Regions from separate parts of the Ruegeria sp. HKCCD9138 genome, predicted to be linked through region 1. Evidence: riboswitches for the same ligand, from Rfam matches in the RefSeq annotation. Region 1 holds a riboswitch; the other holds the start of a gene.

Region 1 (7,359 bases):
TGGGTTGAGTACCGAACTTCTGATCTGGCTACACGCAAATCTGCCGTCCGGCACTCGATTGGTCGCCAATGCCGTCACTTTGGAAAGTGAAGCCCTGCTGGCGCAATGGCACGCCAAGCTGGGTGGAGACCTGCTGCGCATTGAACTGGCTCAGGCAGGCCAACTTGGCCCCCGGCGTGGATGGAATTCCGCCTATCCGGTGGTTCAGTGGAGCGCGACGCTATGATCGTGGCCGGTATCGGGTTTTCATCTACTGCAACTGCAGACAGCCTGCGCGCCGCGTTTAATCTGGCCACCGTGGGTCAGCACGTTGAAGCCCTGGCGACAGCCGCCGACAAAGATGGTCACCCGGCGCTGACCGAGTTCGTGGAAACGACGGGCCTGCCGCTGAAATTCGTCGAGTCCGCGGACTTGATCGGAGAGCGCACCCTCACCTGCTCGGCCCGCAGCCGCGCCACATATGGCACCGGCAGCGTGGCCGAAGCATCCGCCCTTGCTGCCGCCGGACCCGGCGCGCGGTTGATCTCACCCAGACAAATCTCGGACGACCGGCTTGCCACTTGCGCCGTCGCCATCGGAGGACAGATATGACCGTTCATTTCATCGGTGCCGGACCGGGCGCCGCCGACCTGCTGACCCTGCGCGGGCGCGATATTATCGCCTCTTGCCCGGTATGCCTTTATGCCGGCTCTCTGGTCCCTGAAGAAATCCTGAGCCACTGCCCGGAAGGCGCTAAAATCGTGAATACCGCCCCGATGGATCTGGATCAGATCATGGCTGAGATCGAGATCGCGCATAAGGCAGGTCAGGATGTGGCACGACTGCATTCCGGCGATCTTTCGGTTTGGTCAGCAATGGGCGAACAGATTCGCCGATTGAAAGAGATGGGCATACCGGTCAGCGTCACCCCGGGCGTGCCGTCCTTTGCAGCGGCTGCGGCGGCACTTGGCACCGAACTGACGCTGCCCGGTTTGGCGCAATCGGTGGTGCTGACCCGCACACCAGGTCGCGCATCGTCAATGCCTGAGGGTGAGACACTGGAAAACTTCGCCCGGACCGGTGCGACACTGGCCATTCATCTGTCGATCGGCAATCTGGACCAAGTGATTGCAGATCTGTCGCCTGCCTATGGTGCGGACTGTCCGGTCGCCGTGGTTTATCGTGCCAGTTGGCCGGACGAAAAGATCATTCGCGCAACGCTTGAAACCCTGAAAGACGCGCTGGATGAAAGCATCTCGCGCACAGCGCTGATCATGGTTGGCCCCGCATTGGCGGGTGAGGGATTCGACGAAAGCTGTCTGTATTCCAAAACCTACGACCGCCGCTATCGCCCGCAAAGTGCCGACAGCCCGTGGTCGAGCTGGAGCCACGGTGATGACTAACCCTCCGGGCCTTTTGATTTCAGCGCCCTCGTCGGGCACCGGAAAGACTACGGTCATGCTGGGCCTGTTACGGGCGCTGGCCGAGGACGGGCTGTCCGTTCAGCCGTTCAAGAGCGGGCCGGATTACATCGATCCCGCCTTTCATCGGGCGGCTGCCGGGCGGGCCTCGTTCAATCTCGATAGCTGGGCAATGGATGAGCCCCTGTTGAACGCGATTTCGGCCCAAGCCGATGGCGCGGATATCATGGTCGCGGAAGGCTCGATGGGCTTGTTTGACGGCGTCGCCAAGCCGGGAGAGCTGGGTCATGGGTCCAGCGCCGAGACGGCTCTGCGCATGGGCTGGCCCGTGGTGCTGGTACTGGATGTGGGCGGTCAGGCGCAATCCGCCGCTGCGACTGCTTTGGGCTTCCGAATGTACAACCCCGATCTGCCGTTTGCCGGTGTGATCCTGAACCGTTGCGCCAGTCCAAGGCACGAACGCCTGACCCGGTTGGGGATGGAGCGGGCCGGCCTGCCGGTTCTGGGGGTCCTTCCACGGCGTGGCGATCTGACCCTGCCCGAACGGCATCTGGGCCTGATTCAGGCCGTCGAGCATCCTGATCTGGAAAGCGCCATTGCAGGATACGCTGCATTCCTGCGCGAACATGTGGACCTTGAGGCGATCAAGGAGGCGGCCTCCTCAGGCCCGGTTGGGCCATCGTCAGCCGCGCTGCCGCGCCCTCCGGCGCAACGGATCGCACTGGCTCGGGACGAAGCGTTTTCATTTACCTACCCACATCTTCTGGAAGGGTGGAGCAGTGCAGGGGCGGAGATTCTGCCGTTTTCTCCTTTGGCAGACGAAGCGCCTGCACCGGACGCGGATCTGGTCTGGTTGCCCGGAGGCTACCCCGAATTGCACGCAGGTACTCTGGCCGCTGCCGACACGTTCCTGAGCGGATTGCGCAAGCACGCCGGAACCAAGCCCGTGCACGGCGAATGCGGCGGATATATGGCTCTGGGAGAGGTTCTGGTGGACAAGGAAGGAACCTCGCACCGGATGGCGGGACTGCTGGGTCTGGTGACTTCCTATGAAAAGCGCAAGTTCAACCTCGGCTATCGCCGGGCCGAATTGCTGGCGCCGATGCCTGGCTTTGCAGCCGGAACAGCGCTGCGCGGGCATGAGTTCCACTATTCGTCGATTGTTGAACAGCCGGACGCGCCGCTGGCGCGTGTCTTTGATGCCGAAGGCGCGGAGGGGCCGCAAACGGGCTCACAGCGTGGCAATGTCACCGGCACCTTTTTCCACCTGATTGCAGAGGCGTCGGCATGAGCGGATTCGTCAGCTTCATAGGTTCGGGTCCGGGTGATCCGGAATTGTTGACGCTCAAGGCCGTTGATCGAATGCAAAAGGCGGACGCGGTGTTGTTCGACGACCTCAGCAGCGGACCCATTCTGAGCCATGCACGCTCGGATGCCGATTTGGTCGGTGTAGGCAAACGTGCTGGCCGCCCCTCGCCCAAGCAGGATCATGTCAGCCGCTTGTTGGTGGAATATGCGCAGACCGGGCAGCATGTGGTGCGCCTGAAATCAGGCGATGGCGGGATGTTCGGGCGCCTGGAGGAAGAGCTAGTCGCGCTGCGCGAAGCCGGGATCAAATATGAGATCATTCCAGGCATTCCATCAGCGGTAGCAGCGGCCGCTGCGGCGGGAATTCCGCTGACCCGGCGACTGACAGCGCGGCGCGTGCAGTTTGTCACCGGCCACGATGTCAGCGGCAAATTGCCGGAGGACCTGAACTTGCCTGCGCTGGCCGATCCCGGTGCGACTTCGGTTGTTTTCATGGGAAAACGCACCTTTCCGCTGCTGGTCGAAACACTGCATGCGCACGGTCTGCCTCTGGATACCCCGGCACTTATGGCGGAGTCGGTCTCGACACCGGATCAGGTTCTGCATCGCTCTACCATCGGCGCATTGTCCGAAAAACTGAAAACCGAGATCGGTACGGCCCCGGCCCTGATCCTGTACGGCCCGTTGGCAGAGTTTGACGATGATTGAACTGAACCTCATTGGCATTGGCACCGGCAATCCCGATCATGTCACGTTTCAGGGCGCGCAGGCGATCCGAGAGGCCGATCTGATCCTGATTCCCCGCAAAGGTGAAAACAAGGCGGATCTGGCTGGTATTCGGGAGCAGATCATCGCACAGGTCGCGGACAAGCCACCAAGGACCGCCTATTTCGACATCCCAAAACGACGGGCCGAAGATGGTTACCTGCGCGGTGTGGATGAATGGCACGACGCGATAGCCGAACGCTGGCGTGAGGCGATTGACGCTCACCCAGAAGCTCGCACCGTCGCCTTGCTGATCTGGGGTGATCCTTCGCTCTACGACAGTTCGCTTCGGATCGCCTCGCGCCTCGACCCACAGCCGAAAACGCGCGTGGTTCCCGGCATAACAGCACTGCAGGCGCTGACGGCCGCGCATGCCGTTCCGATCAACGACATTGGCGCGCCCTATGTGGTGACAACAGGGCGGCGTTTGCGAGACGGAGGGTGGCCGGACGCTGCTTCGAAAGTGGCTGTCATGCTGGATGGAGAATGCTCTTTCCAATGCCTCGATATGGCCCAATTCGACATCTGGTGGGGCGCTTACGTGGGCATGGCGGAGGAGATTCTGATCAAGGGCCCGTTGGCCGACGTGGCGCACGAGATTCTTGAAACCCGCGCGCGGGCTCGGGCGGAACATGGCTGGATCATGGATGTCTATCTGCTGAAAAAGCGCGGGATCTGACCGAAAACGTCGCATTTGGTCATTGCGTGCACGAGCCCTTCACGGCTAAATGAAACCGTCTGGTCCTGCCGGAGACATCCGGATGCTAAGAGGGAATTTGGTGCGGCCTGCACGCAGGTCAAATCCAAAGCCGCCCCCGCGACTGTAAGCGGTGAGCCCCTGTTCAACCAGCCACTCCCGGTTCCGGGGGGAAGGCGAACAGAGGCACCGACCCGCGAGCCAGGAGACCTGCCAGGCGAAAATTGAAACACCGGCCGTCGGGTGCGGCGGCACAGGAGGATAAATATGACGACACAAACTCAAACGGCATCGGTCGCTCGCACAGGTGTACTTTCGGCTCTGTTCGCTGTTGCACTGGGTCTGGGCATCATCACCCTGACCGGCCATGTTCAGGCGGCTGCGCTGCATGACGCAGCGCATGACGTGCGCCACGCAACCGGCTTCCCCTGCCACTGAGACAATGTTCAGTCGCATTCTGACCAGCGCGTTGTTCGCTGGTGCTGCAGCGGGGCTGATTGCCGCTCTGCTGCAGCTTGCGTTTGTGCAACCGGTTCTGTTGCACGCCGAACTGTATGAATCCGGTGAGCTGGTTCATTTCGGAGCCGAAGCCGTCTCTGCCCACCCCGAGTTGCCGGGCATGTTCTCGGACCTGACCCGCGACGCGCTGAGCGTGATTTTCACGATGCTGACCTATACCGGCTATGCGCTGGTGCTGGTTGCGCTGATGTCGGTGACCGAAGGTCTTGGGCATAAGGTCGATGGCCGCACCGGCGTTCTGTGGGGGCTTGCGGGCTTTGTCGCCTTTCACCTGGCGCCAGGCTTTACGCTGGCACCGGAAGTTCCCGGCGTTGCCGCGGCTGATGTCTATGCCCGGCAGGTCTGGTGGTTCGCAACGGTGGCCGCAGCGGGTGTTGCCATGTGGCTGATCGCCTTTGGCGGTAATCTCATCAGCTATGTTGTTGCTGCCGCGCTGCTGCTGGCCCCGCATGTGATCGGCGCACCGGAACCGGATGTCTTCACCGGGCCTGTTCCAACCGAAATCGGCGCGCTGTTCGCAGCACGCGCCTTTGGCATCGGTTTGGTGGCCTGGGTACTGGTTGGGTCTTTTGCCGGGTATTTCTGGCAGAGAGAAGCCAAGCACGCCGAAGCAAGCGCCTGATCGACTGCATGACGCGCCCGCCGGGCAAACCCCGGCGGGCTATTGTTTTTCAAGGATAAGAAATGTCCCGCTCACTTGCTCTGTTTGCAATTGGTCTGGTCTTTGGCGGAGGCGCTGGATTTGTGCTGGCCGCAGCCAATGGCGTCACTTTCGACGGTCATGACCATTCCGATCCTTCCCATCACGGCAGCGCCCATGCCGAGGCGATGGCGCACGACCATTCCACCGCCGTAAACCTGCCATCCGGTCCGAATGCACCCGGTTTGGAAATCGCGCTGACACAGGACCCGATGGCCGGCTGGAACCTGCACGTCATGCCTCAGAACTTCCGGTTCTCGCCGGAAAACGCATCGAAGGCTGACAATGACGGCGAGGGTCACGCCCATGTCTATGTGAATGGCGAGAAGCTGGCGCGCCTTTATGGCAACTGGATGCATATTCCCGACCTGCCGAAGGGTGAAGTCGAGGTTTCGGTTTCGCTGAACGCAAACAGCCACAGCCCGCTGACGGTCGACAACGTACCGGTCAGCACTGCCGTCACGGTTCAGGTCAACTAAAGCGCCGGAACACGCGCACGCAGACACATCCGAAGACGCCCGCATGGCCGGGCGTCTTCAATCCAACCCGAGGGGCTGTCCAAAAACGCCCGACATGTTGCAGCGATGTCTTCTGCGTCAGCGACAGCATCAATCCCCGTGAAGACGTATGAAGCCATCCCCTGCCCCTGCAAAGCCAGCGTGGTAGGGCTGTCGCAACCGCTGAAGCAGGCATGAGCTCCGACCTCGACCCTGTCGTCCAGCCCGACAATGGTCAACGCAGCTTGCACTGCCCGACGTTCAGCATCGCGATCGCGCGTGCCCGCACAGCTTTCACAGATCAGCAAACGAATCTTGTCCAATTTGGCCTCGTTCGGAAACGTTCACGCGTTTCTGCGGGTTTCGCGACTACAGAGCAAGCCTCTGTCGCGTTTTGATACACAGGAATGTGAGTGCACCACCTCGCAATTTCGGGCAACAATCACGCTACCGATCCAAGGGAGGCGCGGTCATGAAGGCATTGTTACCCGTTTTGTGTATGCTGGCCGTTCCCACGCTGGCCCAAGAACCCTTGGCCGGATGGGCTGTCTACCCTACCGACAAGAGCTATGAGCAACTGGTGGACGCCACTAAGACTGCAGTGAAAGAAAATGGTCTGATCGTTGTCACACAAGCCGGACCCACCAAGGCAGCGGCGGCCAGAGGGATCGCCATTCCCGGAAATCTGGTGATTGGGGCGTTCAACAATGACTACGCAGTGCGGGTACTTGGGACTTCGACCGCAGCCATGATCGAAGCACCAATACGGTTTTATGTGACCGAAAATGACGACCGCACGGCCACGCTGTCCTACAAAACGCCCAGCTTTGTCTTTGCGCCCTATGCGGCCGAGGGCGGTCAGGAATTGGCCGATATTGCCGAGGAATTGGACATCAAGTTTCAGGCCGTGGCCGAAAGCGCAGTCAAATAGTCACACTGGCGTGATCCACCTTGCGTCCGGGGGCGTCCTCCGCAATCTGCTTGCCAACATTCAATTCGGAGCATGACTGATGCAGGACCCTTCTCCCCGCGCTGCGGATCTATTGGCCGAACGGTTGTTTGAGGCCGGTTGCCGCCATGCATTCGGTATGCCCGGTGGCGAGGTTCTGACACTGGTCGACGCGCTTGAAAAAGCAGGCATCGCATTTCACCTGACCAAACATGAAAACGCCGCTGGCTTCATGGCCGAGGCCGTGCATCACCGTGACGGGGCTCCGGCGATCCTGGTCGCCACGCTGGGCCCCGGTGCGATGAACGGGATCAACGTGGTCGCGAACGCGTTGCAGGACCGGGTGCCGATGATCGTGCTGACGGGCTGCGTCGATGCGGATGAGGCGCTGACCTACACCCATCAGGTTATGGATCACTCTCGGGTCTATCGCTCGATTACCAAGGGCACATATCTGCTTACGGCCGAAGGCGCTGACGTCGTTGCAGACAAGGCCGTCTCGCTTGCGATGCAACCACGCCCCG
Region 2 (7,359 bases), on a different contig from region 1:
GGGCAGTGGTCTGGCCATCGATGGTGGCGTTCAGGGCTAGGATGACCTCAGAAATCCCTTCGGCCATCACCCGGTCCTTGAGCCGGGGAATGCGCAGCTCATCCGGCCCGACTCCGTCCAGTGCCGACAAAGTGCCGCCCAGAACGTGATAGCGGCCCTTGAACACTCCGGCCCGTTCCATCGCCCAGAGGTCGGCGACGTCTTCGACCACGCAGAGTTCTCCGGTCGCGCGAGCCTCGTTGTCGCAGATGTCACAGATATCGGTGGTGCCGACATTGCCGCAGTTCAGGCATTCGCGGGCGGTGACGGCCACTTGCTGCATGGCGTCTGACAGAGGCGTCAACAGCAGGGCGCGTTTGCGGATCAGGTGCAGCACGGCGCGGCGGGCCGAGCGGGGGCCGAGGCCCGGCAGCTTGGCCATCAGGTCGATCAGATTGTCGATATCGCTGTTCGAACTCAAGGCGCGTGCTCCTGCAAATGGGCCGGGCAATTTGCACCCGGCCAAAGATCCGTCAGGAGCTTGTATCAGAACGGAAGCTTGATGTCTTTCGGCAAGCCCATGCTTTCCGTCAGCTTGGTCATTTCTTCCTGCGCGCGTTCGGCCGCTTTGGATTGCGCGTCTTTGATGGCGGCCAGGATCAGGTCCTCGACCACTTCCTTGTCGTCACCGTTGAAGATCGAAGGGTCAATATCCAGACCTTTCAACTCGCCCTTTGCGGTTGCGGTTGCCTTGACGAGCCCGGCCCCGGATTCGCCGACAACCATCATGTTGTTCAGTTCTTCCTGCATGTCGGTCATCTTTGTCTGCAAATCCTGCGCGGATTTCATCATCTTGGCCATATCGCCCAAGCCGCCAAGTCCTTTGAGCATCGATCGTCTCCTGTAAATCGGTTTGAGGCCTAAATACGGATGCCATCGGCGCGGCACAAGGGGCGAGGGTGCTCCCGCCTGTCGTCAAGGTCTTTTGCAAGACCTTTCCTCCCCTTGGGCCCGGCAGCGCGGGCTCTGCCCGCGCTGCCGGGCCCAAGGCCGCTCAGGGGAATCGGCGTCAGCCGATGGCCCGTGGCGGACGCGGGAGGGTTTGGTTTTCGGAATGGGTTCATACCACACGAACAGAATTCAATCCGTCGGTCGCTGTCACCGAACAGCAGATGGATTTGAGCGTGCGTGGGTGGCCATAATCCCACGGGCGGCCCCGGTGCAGGGTTGCGCGCTCATCCCAGATCAGAACGTCGCCCACGGCCCATTGGTGCGAATACACATATTCCGGTCGCGTGCAGAAGGCCAACGCGTCCTCGAGTATCGTCTGGCTTTCCTCATGCCCCAGCCCCTCGATCGCGAAGGCATGAGAGGCGATGAACAGCGCGTCTTCGCCCGTGACGGGGTTGGGCCAGATCGCGCGCCAGGGGCGGTCGGGCCATCGGGTCATGAAGGGCAAAGCCGCCAAATCGGTCGAGATTTTCGACCGGGAATGTGACAGGCGATGCCAGACGATCGCGTCCTTCAGGGCGGATCGCAGACGCTCCGGCATGTCGGCCCAGGCGGCTCGGGTCGAGGCTAGCTCGGTCTCACCGCCGCTGGGCGGTACGATCTTGGCGGTCAGGATATTGATCAATGCGGGGGTTGGAAGAAATGTGCTGTCGGTATGCCACAACATGTTGGCCTGCAGGTCCAGCAGGCGCAGGTCATCCTTTGCGCGCAGCCCGTCCTTGGTCTGGTTGGTGAGTTCGGGAACCTCAAACTCAAGAGGACGGCCTGCTGCCATGGCCTCGCGATTTTCCAGTGGGCCGAAAAGCTCGGCCAGTCGAATGTGATCCTCGTCCGAGATCGATTGGGCAGGGAACAGAAGCGCCGAATGGGTCTCGAATGCCTGCCTGATCTCCGGGTACAAATTATCTTTGGTGACTGCGCGCAGATCGACATCGTGAACGGTCAACCCGAAACGGGGGTGCAGCGGTGTTGTGTGCATCAAGTTCCTCCATCATCTGCGTAATGGCAGGGTCCGATCGTCCGCTGGAACAATCTGCCTCATTTGCGACACATGGCGCGCGCGCCGGGTCAATCCTCTTCGAACGGGTCCCACTCGTCTTCGACCTCGGGCAGCGCTTCGGTCTCGACTTTGGCGGCGCGTTGCTCGGGCGTTTCGATTTTGGTGATCTTGGCGTTCGGGAACTGAGCGAATACGGCCTGCACAAGTGGATGCTCTTTGGCTTCGCTCTTCAGCGCTTCTTCGGCGGCGTTCTCTTTCTCATAGATCGTCTCGCCGCCGCCTTCGTTCACAACGGTCACGGCCCATCTATTCCCGGTCCACCTTTGCAGCGCGGTTCCGAGCCGTTGAGCCAGATTGGCCGAGGCGCGTTCGGTGGGTTGGAACTCGATCCGGCCCGGTTGGTAAGCCACCAGCCGGAGATAGCTTTTGACTTCTTCAAGCAAGACCCCATCCCGGTTCGCGCGGATCAGTTCGACCACATGATCGAACGTGGGATAGCGTGCCAGCGCGGCCTGAACGTCCTGTGCCAGAGCTGCCGTGGGTCCTCCGCTGTTTCCGGTCGTCGATGCAGCATAGGCAGGTTGCCCCGTGTGTTGGGTCACAGGCGCGGTATTCCCAGTTGCGGAAACACCGCCGCCGGGCCCACCACTGGGCGGCGGAGGCACGTCTTGCAGGCGTTTCAGCAGTTCCTGCGGGCTTGGCAAATCCGCGACATGGGTCAGGCGGATAACTGCCATTTCCGCGGCCATCATGGCGTTTGGCGCGGCGGAGACTTCTTCCAGTGCCTTCAGCAGCATCTGCCACATCCGCGTGAGGACACGCATCGGCAGGGCCTCTGCCATCTGCTGGCCACGCGCGCGTTCATCGGGAGAAACCGTCGGGTCTTCGGCAGCGTCGGGTGTGATCTTGACGACCGACACCCAGTGGGTGATCTCGGCCAGATCGCGCAGAACGGCCAGCGGATCCGCACCTTCGGCATATTGAGCGCCCAACTCGGTCAGGGCGCCCGCCGCATCCCCACGCAGGATCATGTCCATCAAGTCCAATACCCGGCCCCGATCGGCAAGCCCCAGCATGGCGCGGACCTGATCGGCGCTGGTTTCTCCTGCTCCATGGGAAATGGCCTGATCCAGCAGCGAGGTTGCGTCGCGTGCGGACCCTTCCGCAGCGCGGGTGATCAGGGCCAGCGCGTCCTCGGCAATCTGCGCACCTTCTGCATCCGCGATCTTGCGCAAAAGGCCGATCATGTCTTCGGGTTCGATCCGGCGCAGATCAAATCGCTGGCACCGGGACAGAACCGTCACCGGAACCTTGCGAATTTCGGTTGTGGCGAAGATGAACTTCACATGTTCGGGCGGTTCTTCCAGCGTCTTGAGCAGCGCGTTGAACGCGCTGGTCGACAGCATGTGAACCTCGTCGATGATATAGATCTTGTAGCGGGCTGAAGCCGCGCGGTAGCGGACGCTGTCGATGATCTCGCGGATGTCGTTGACACCGGTGCGACTGGCAGCGTCCATCTCCATCACGTCGACATGGCGGCCTTCCATGATCGCTACGCAGTGTTCGCATTTTCCGCAGGGTTCGGTCGTGGGGCCGCCATTTCCGTCAGGACCGATGCAGTTCATGCCTTTCGCAATGATGCGGGCGGTCGTTGTCTTACCGGTCCCGCGAATGCCGGTCATGACGAAGGCCTGCGCGATCCGGTCCGCCTCGAACGCGTTTTTGAGCGTGCGCACCATGGCATCCTGGCCAACCAGGTCTGCAAAGGTTTCCGGGCGATACTTGCGGGCGAGAACCTGATAGGCGGGGCTGGGCGTGTCGGTCATGTCTGCTCTGGCGGATTCGAGTTACGCCGCAGCGTAGAGCGCCCCGACCTCCGCGTCCACCGCAGGGCGGAACGAAATTTGTTTTGAATGTCGCCGGGTCGGGATAGAACCTGCCGGCAAGGTGAAATTGGAACCCCGATGGCTCAGTTTGAAATCTACGACTTGCCGCTTGGCGGCGGCACGTTGGCGTTGTCACCCCTTCCGGGGCGCGGTGGAGACTACGCCGCCGATCTGGACACGCTCAGAAACTGGGCGCCGGACATCGTAATCTCTATGACCTCTGCGGCCGAGTTGACGCAAGGAGGAGCTGGAAGTTTTGGCCAGGACGTCAAAAGCAATGGGGTCCGGTGGGTTCATCTGCCCATCGAGGATTTCGGATCACCACCAGCCGAAATAGTCGAGCGATGGCCGGTAGTTAGCAAGACCGTGCTGAGGACTTTGTCGCACGGAGGTCGGGTCCTGGTGCATTGTCGTGGCGGGTGTGGTCGATCCGGAATGGTGGTTCTGCGATTGATGGTGGAAAACGGTGAAGCGCCCCAGGCGGCGCTGTCCCGACTACGCGCAATTCGCCCCTGTGCCGTCGAAACTGACGGGCAGATGCGCTGGGCCGTGGGAGCCGCCCGCGCACCTTATTCGCAATAGGTCAGGCCGTTGCGAAGGCTTCCGCCTGCACCGGATGGCTGGGCGCCAGCGCTACCGCTTCCAGTAATGCGCAGGGCGGGTTGCTGATCGCCTGAGAGGGCAGGGACGTCAGCTCTGTTCCAAACATCAGCTCGGCGTAATCATCCAACCTGTCAGAACTGGTTTCGGGATCCGCGCCGCAATAAATTCTCACCTGGTCAGGTCGCGCGCGAAAGCGGGCGGAACATCCTTGCGGGCAGTGTGTCAGGTCCGAACTGCCTTCGATTTCGAACTCATTCGTGGTCGAATGCCCTGCTGCTGCAACGGCTTGAACCATGGCGCGCGCCATGCGGGCGAGCGCGGGGCAGGTTTTGCCGGTGCGCTGGCAAATGGTAGCTGTGAATTGATGTGTCTCGGTCTTCCAGATCATGCTGCGCCCTCCGCGCGTGGGACGAAGGGTGAGAGATCGGGAAAGGCTGCATCCTGCGACCAAACCCCGCCCGGACACCCCGCCCGAGTTTCGGTTTCAAGTTCTGATGGCAGGTCTCCTGACTTGCGGGTCGCTGCTTTGCCGACCTTCCCAACCTTTCGGTCAGTGGTGTTTCGGCATCGCTCTCCGCTTACAGTTGCGGGGGCAGTCGCGGACTTGGTCCCAACCGGATCAACCGGGGTGGACCGCACCGCGTTCCCTTTTCATCCCGGCCATCGTGAGAGGGCGCGGGAACCATCACCGCATCGCTAGCGGTTGCAGTGTGGCCGAGTCAAGCAGATTGGCCATTCAATGGTTCGCGAGACTTTTTCAGCGCGGTAAGTGGACGTTTGGTCACCTTAATCCGGCCTTGACTCGGAGGGGTGGATAGGGCCGATTGAGCGAGTGAACTGATCGGTTCAGTTAGGGCTGGAGAACAGATGTTGGACGCTCGGTATACGGTGATTGCCGAAGATATTCGGTTCCCTTCGGGGCCGGCCATGCTGTCGGGGCGTTTGTATTTACCGCATTCCGACCCGCAAACCGTTGTTGTGCTGAACAGCGCGACCGGGGTGCCAAGGGATTATTATCGGCATTTCGCGCAGTGGCTTGCAGCCGAACGGGGTATGGCCTGTCTGACATATGATTATCGGGATTTCGGCCATTCCCTTTCGGGCCGATTGAAGGAATCGACAGTCACAATGGCAGATTGGGCACTGGTCGATATGCCCGCGGCCCGGGCCGAGATGCGACGACGGTTTCCGAACGCGCAACACTGGACAATCGGCCACTCGGTCGGTGGAATGCTCGGTCCTTTGCAGCCGGATATCGAGATGATCGACCGAATGATCTGCGTTTGCTCGGGCTTGGTCACGTTGTCAGATCACCCGTGGCCCTATCGCGGGCTGGCCGGGTTGTTCTGGTATGGCCACGCGCCGTTGGCCGTGCATATGCTGGGCTATCTGCCCGGCAAGGCGCTTGGCTTCGGCTCGGATCTTCCGCCGCAAGTGTATTGGCAGTGGCGCAAGTGGTGCACATCACCATCCAGCTATGTGCCCGAGACCGGTTCCAGCCTGCCCGCGGTAGATTGGTCCCGGGCCGGAGGACCGGTTGATCTGTTCGCATTCACCGACGATCAAATGGTTCCGCCCAACGCGGTCTGGAGGCTGGCTGATCTTTATGGACCAGACGCCAATCGCATCCTCATCGACCCGCAGGACACTGGGCTGACCGGCATTGGTCATATCGGGGTCTTTGCGCGCCGAAGTGCGGCTGTCTGGCCCCGATTGATCGAGAAGTAAGGGACGCCGGGTCTCGGCGCCCCATCTTGTCAAAGCCCGGTGCGCGAGGGTTTGCCGCGCGTCGCATTGCGCACCATTTTCCCGAATGCCTTATCACGGGCACGGGCTTGCGCCACGGTATCGGAATTGCGCATGTCCTCTCGCCGCAATTTGCGCCATCGAACCAGCCGGTCAGGGTTCAGGGTGCCTTCGTCCACTGCGCCGAGGACGGCGCAGCCGGGTTCGGTCTGGTGTTCGCAATCGGAAAAGCGGCAGTTCTGTGCCAGCTCAACAATGTCGGAAAAGACCTCATCCACGCCATCTTTTGCGTCCAGCAACCGAAGGGCACGCATACCCGGCGTGTCGATCAGCCAGCCACCATTTCGCATCCGGTACAGGGCTCGTGCTGTTGTGGTGTGCCGACCGCGCGCGTCGTCCTCACGAATATCGGCGGTCGAGTCCTGCGATCCGGTCATGACATTCGCGAGCGTCGTTTTCCCAACACCGGAGGACCCAACCAATGCAGCCGTTTGACCGGACGGGCACCAATCCAGCACGCGGTGTACGTCTTGCGCGTTCAACGAGTTCACTGACAACACGGTCTGAAGTGGGGACAGCGCTTGCGCCTGATCCACGTATTGCTCAGCGCTTTCACAGATATCCGCCTTGGTCAAAACGATGACCGGGAAACACCCCGCCTGATGGGCCAGTGCGAGGTAACGTTCCAGCCGCGCAAGGTTGAAATCTGCGTTGCATGAGCTGACGATGAACAGAACATCCACATTTGCAGCAATCAATTGCGTGTCAGCCCCGGTTCCGGCGGCACGGCGCTTCAGAAGGCTGCGACGATCCAGCAGACGCTGAACGCGGTTTTGCGCATCGCACAGCACCCAATCGCCGACCGCGAAATCGCCCGTCTGGCGGCCTCCGGTCAACAAAGCTGCTTCTCTGTTCGGGTGGTGCCCAAACAACCGATCACGATGAACCGCCGTTACGCGGAATGGATTCAACTTAGGGTGTGCCGCTTGCTGCGCGGCGAAATGAGAGGACCATCCCAGGTCCGAAAGGGTAAATGACATTGGTCTGCCTGTGTTCAGGTACAGAAAGCCCAGCAAATGGCGAACGCGCATCTGCGGGCGATGTGTTCAGGCAGTCGAGTTGATGGGTGAAATC

What was found. Region 1 has a riboswitch for cobalamin ahead of AC2TEL_RS00275 (CbtB domain-containing protein). Riboswitches for the same ligand answer to the same signal wherever they lie in the genome.
Region 2: another riboswitch for cobalamin. It lies ahead of AC2TEL_RS16725 (hypothetical protein); the one in region 1 lies ahead of AC2TEL_RS00275 (CbtB domain-containing protein).

Annotation. Positions count from the first base shown of each region.
Region 1 covers NZ_JBWVAZ010000001.1:52,988-60,346, reverse strand. The annotation lists gene cbiE (precorrin-6y C5,15-methyltransferase (decarboxylating) subunit CbiE) at 1-226, shown strand, start outside; gene AC2TEL_RS00300 (cobalamin biosynthesis protein) at 223-591, shown strand; gene cobM (precorrin-4 C(11)-methyltransferase) at 588-1,382, shown strand; gene AC2TEL_RS00290 (cobyrinic acid a,c-diamide synthase CobB) at 1,375-2,691, shown strand; gene cobA (uroporphyrinogen-III C-methyltransferase) at 2,688-3,416, shown strand; gene cobF (precorrin-6A synthase (deacetylating)) at 3,409-4,152, shown strand; cobalamin riboswitch at 4,196-4,402, shown strand; gene AC2TEL_RS00275 (CbtB domain-containing protein) at 4,438-4,608, shown strand; gene AC2TEL_RS00270 (CbtA family protein) at 4,613-5,311, shown strand; gene AC2TEL_RS00265 (hypothetical protein) at 5,374-5,868, shown strand; gene AC2TEL_RS00260 (DUF1636 family protein) at 5,865-6,209, opposite strand; gene AC2TEL_RS00255 (DUF302 domain-containing protein) at 6,359-6,817, shown strand; gene AC2TEL_RS00250 (thiamine pyrophosphate-binding protein) at 6,897-7,359, shown strand, end outside.
Region 2 covers NZ_JBWVAZ010000010.1:131,907-139,265, forward strand. The annotation lists gene recR (recombination mediator RecR) at 1-460, opposite strand, end outside; gene AC2TEL_RS16705 (YbaB/EbfC family nucleoid-associated protein) at 526-870, opposite strand; gene AC2TEL_RS16710 (TauD/TfdA dioxygenase family protein) at 1,100-1,969, opposite strand; gene AC2TEL_RS16715 (DNA polymerase III subunit gamma/tau) at 2,059-3,816, opposite strand; gene AC2TEL_RS16720 (protein-tyrosine phosphatase family protein) at 3,955-4,458, shown strand; gene AC2TEL_RS16725 (hypothetical protein) at 4,460-4,867, opposite strand; cobalamin riboswitch at 4,959-5,181, opposite strand; gene AC2TEL_RS16730 (alpha/beta hydrolase family protein) at 5,347-6,207, shown strand; gene rsgA (ribosome small subunit-dependent GTPase A) at 6,237-7,265, opposite strand.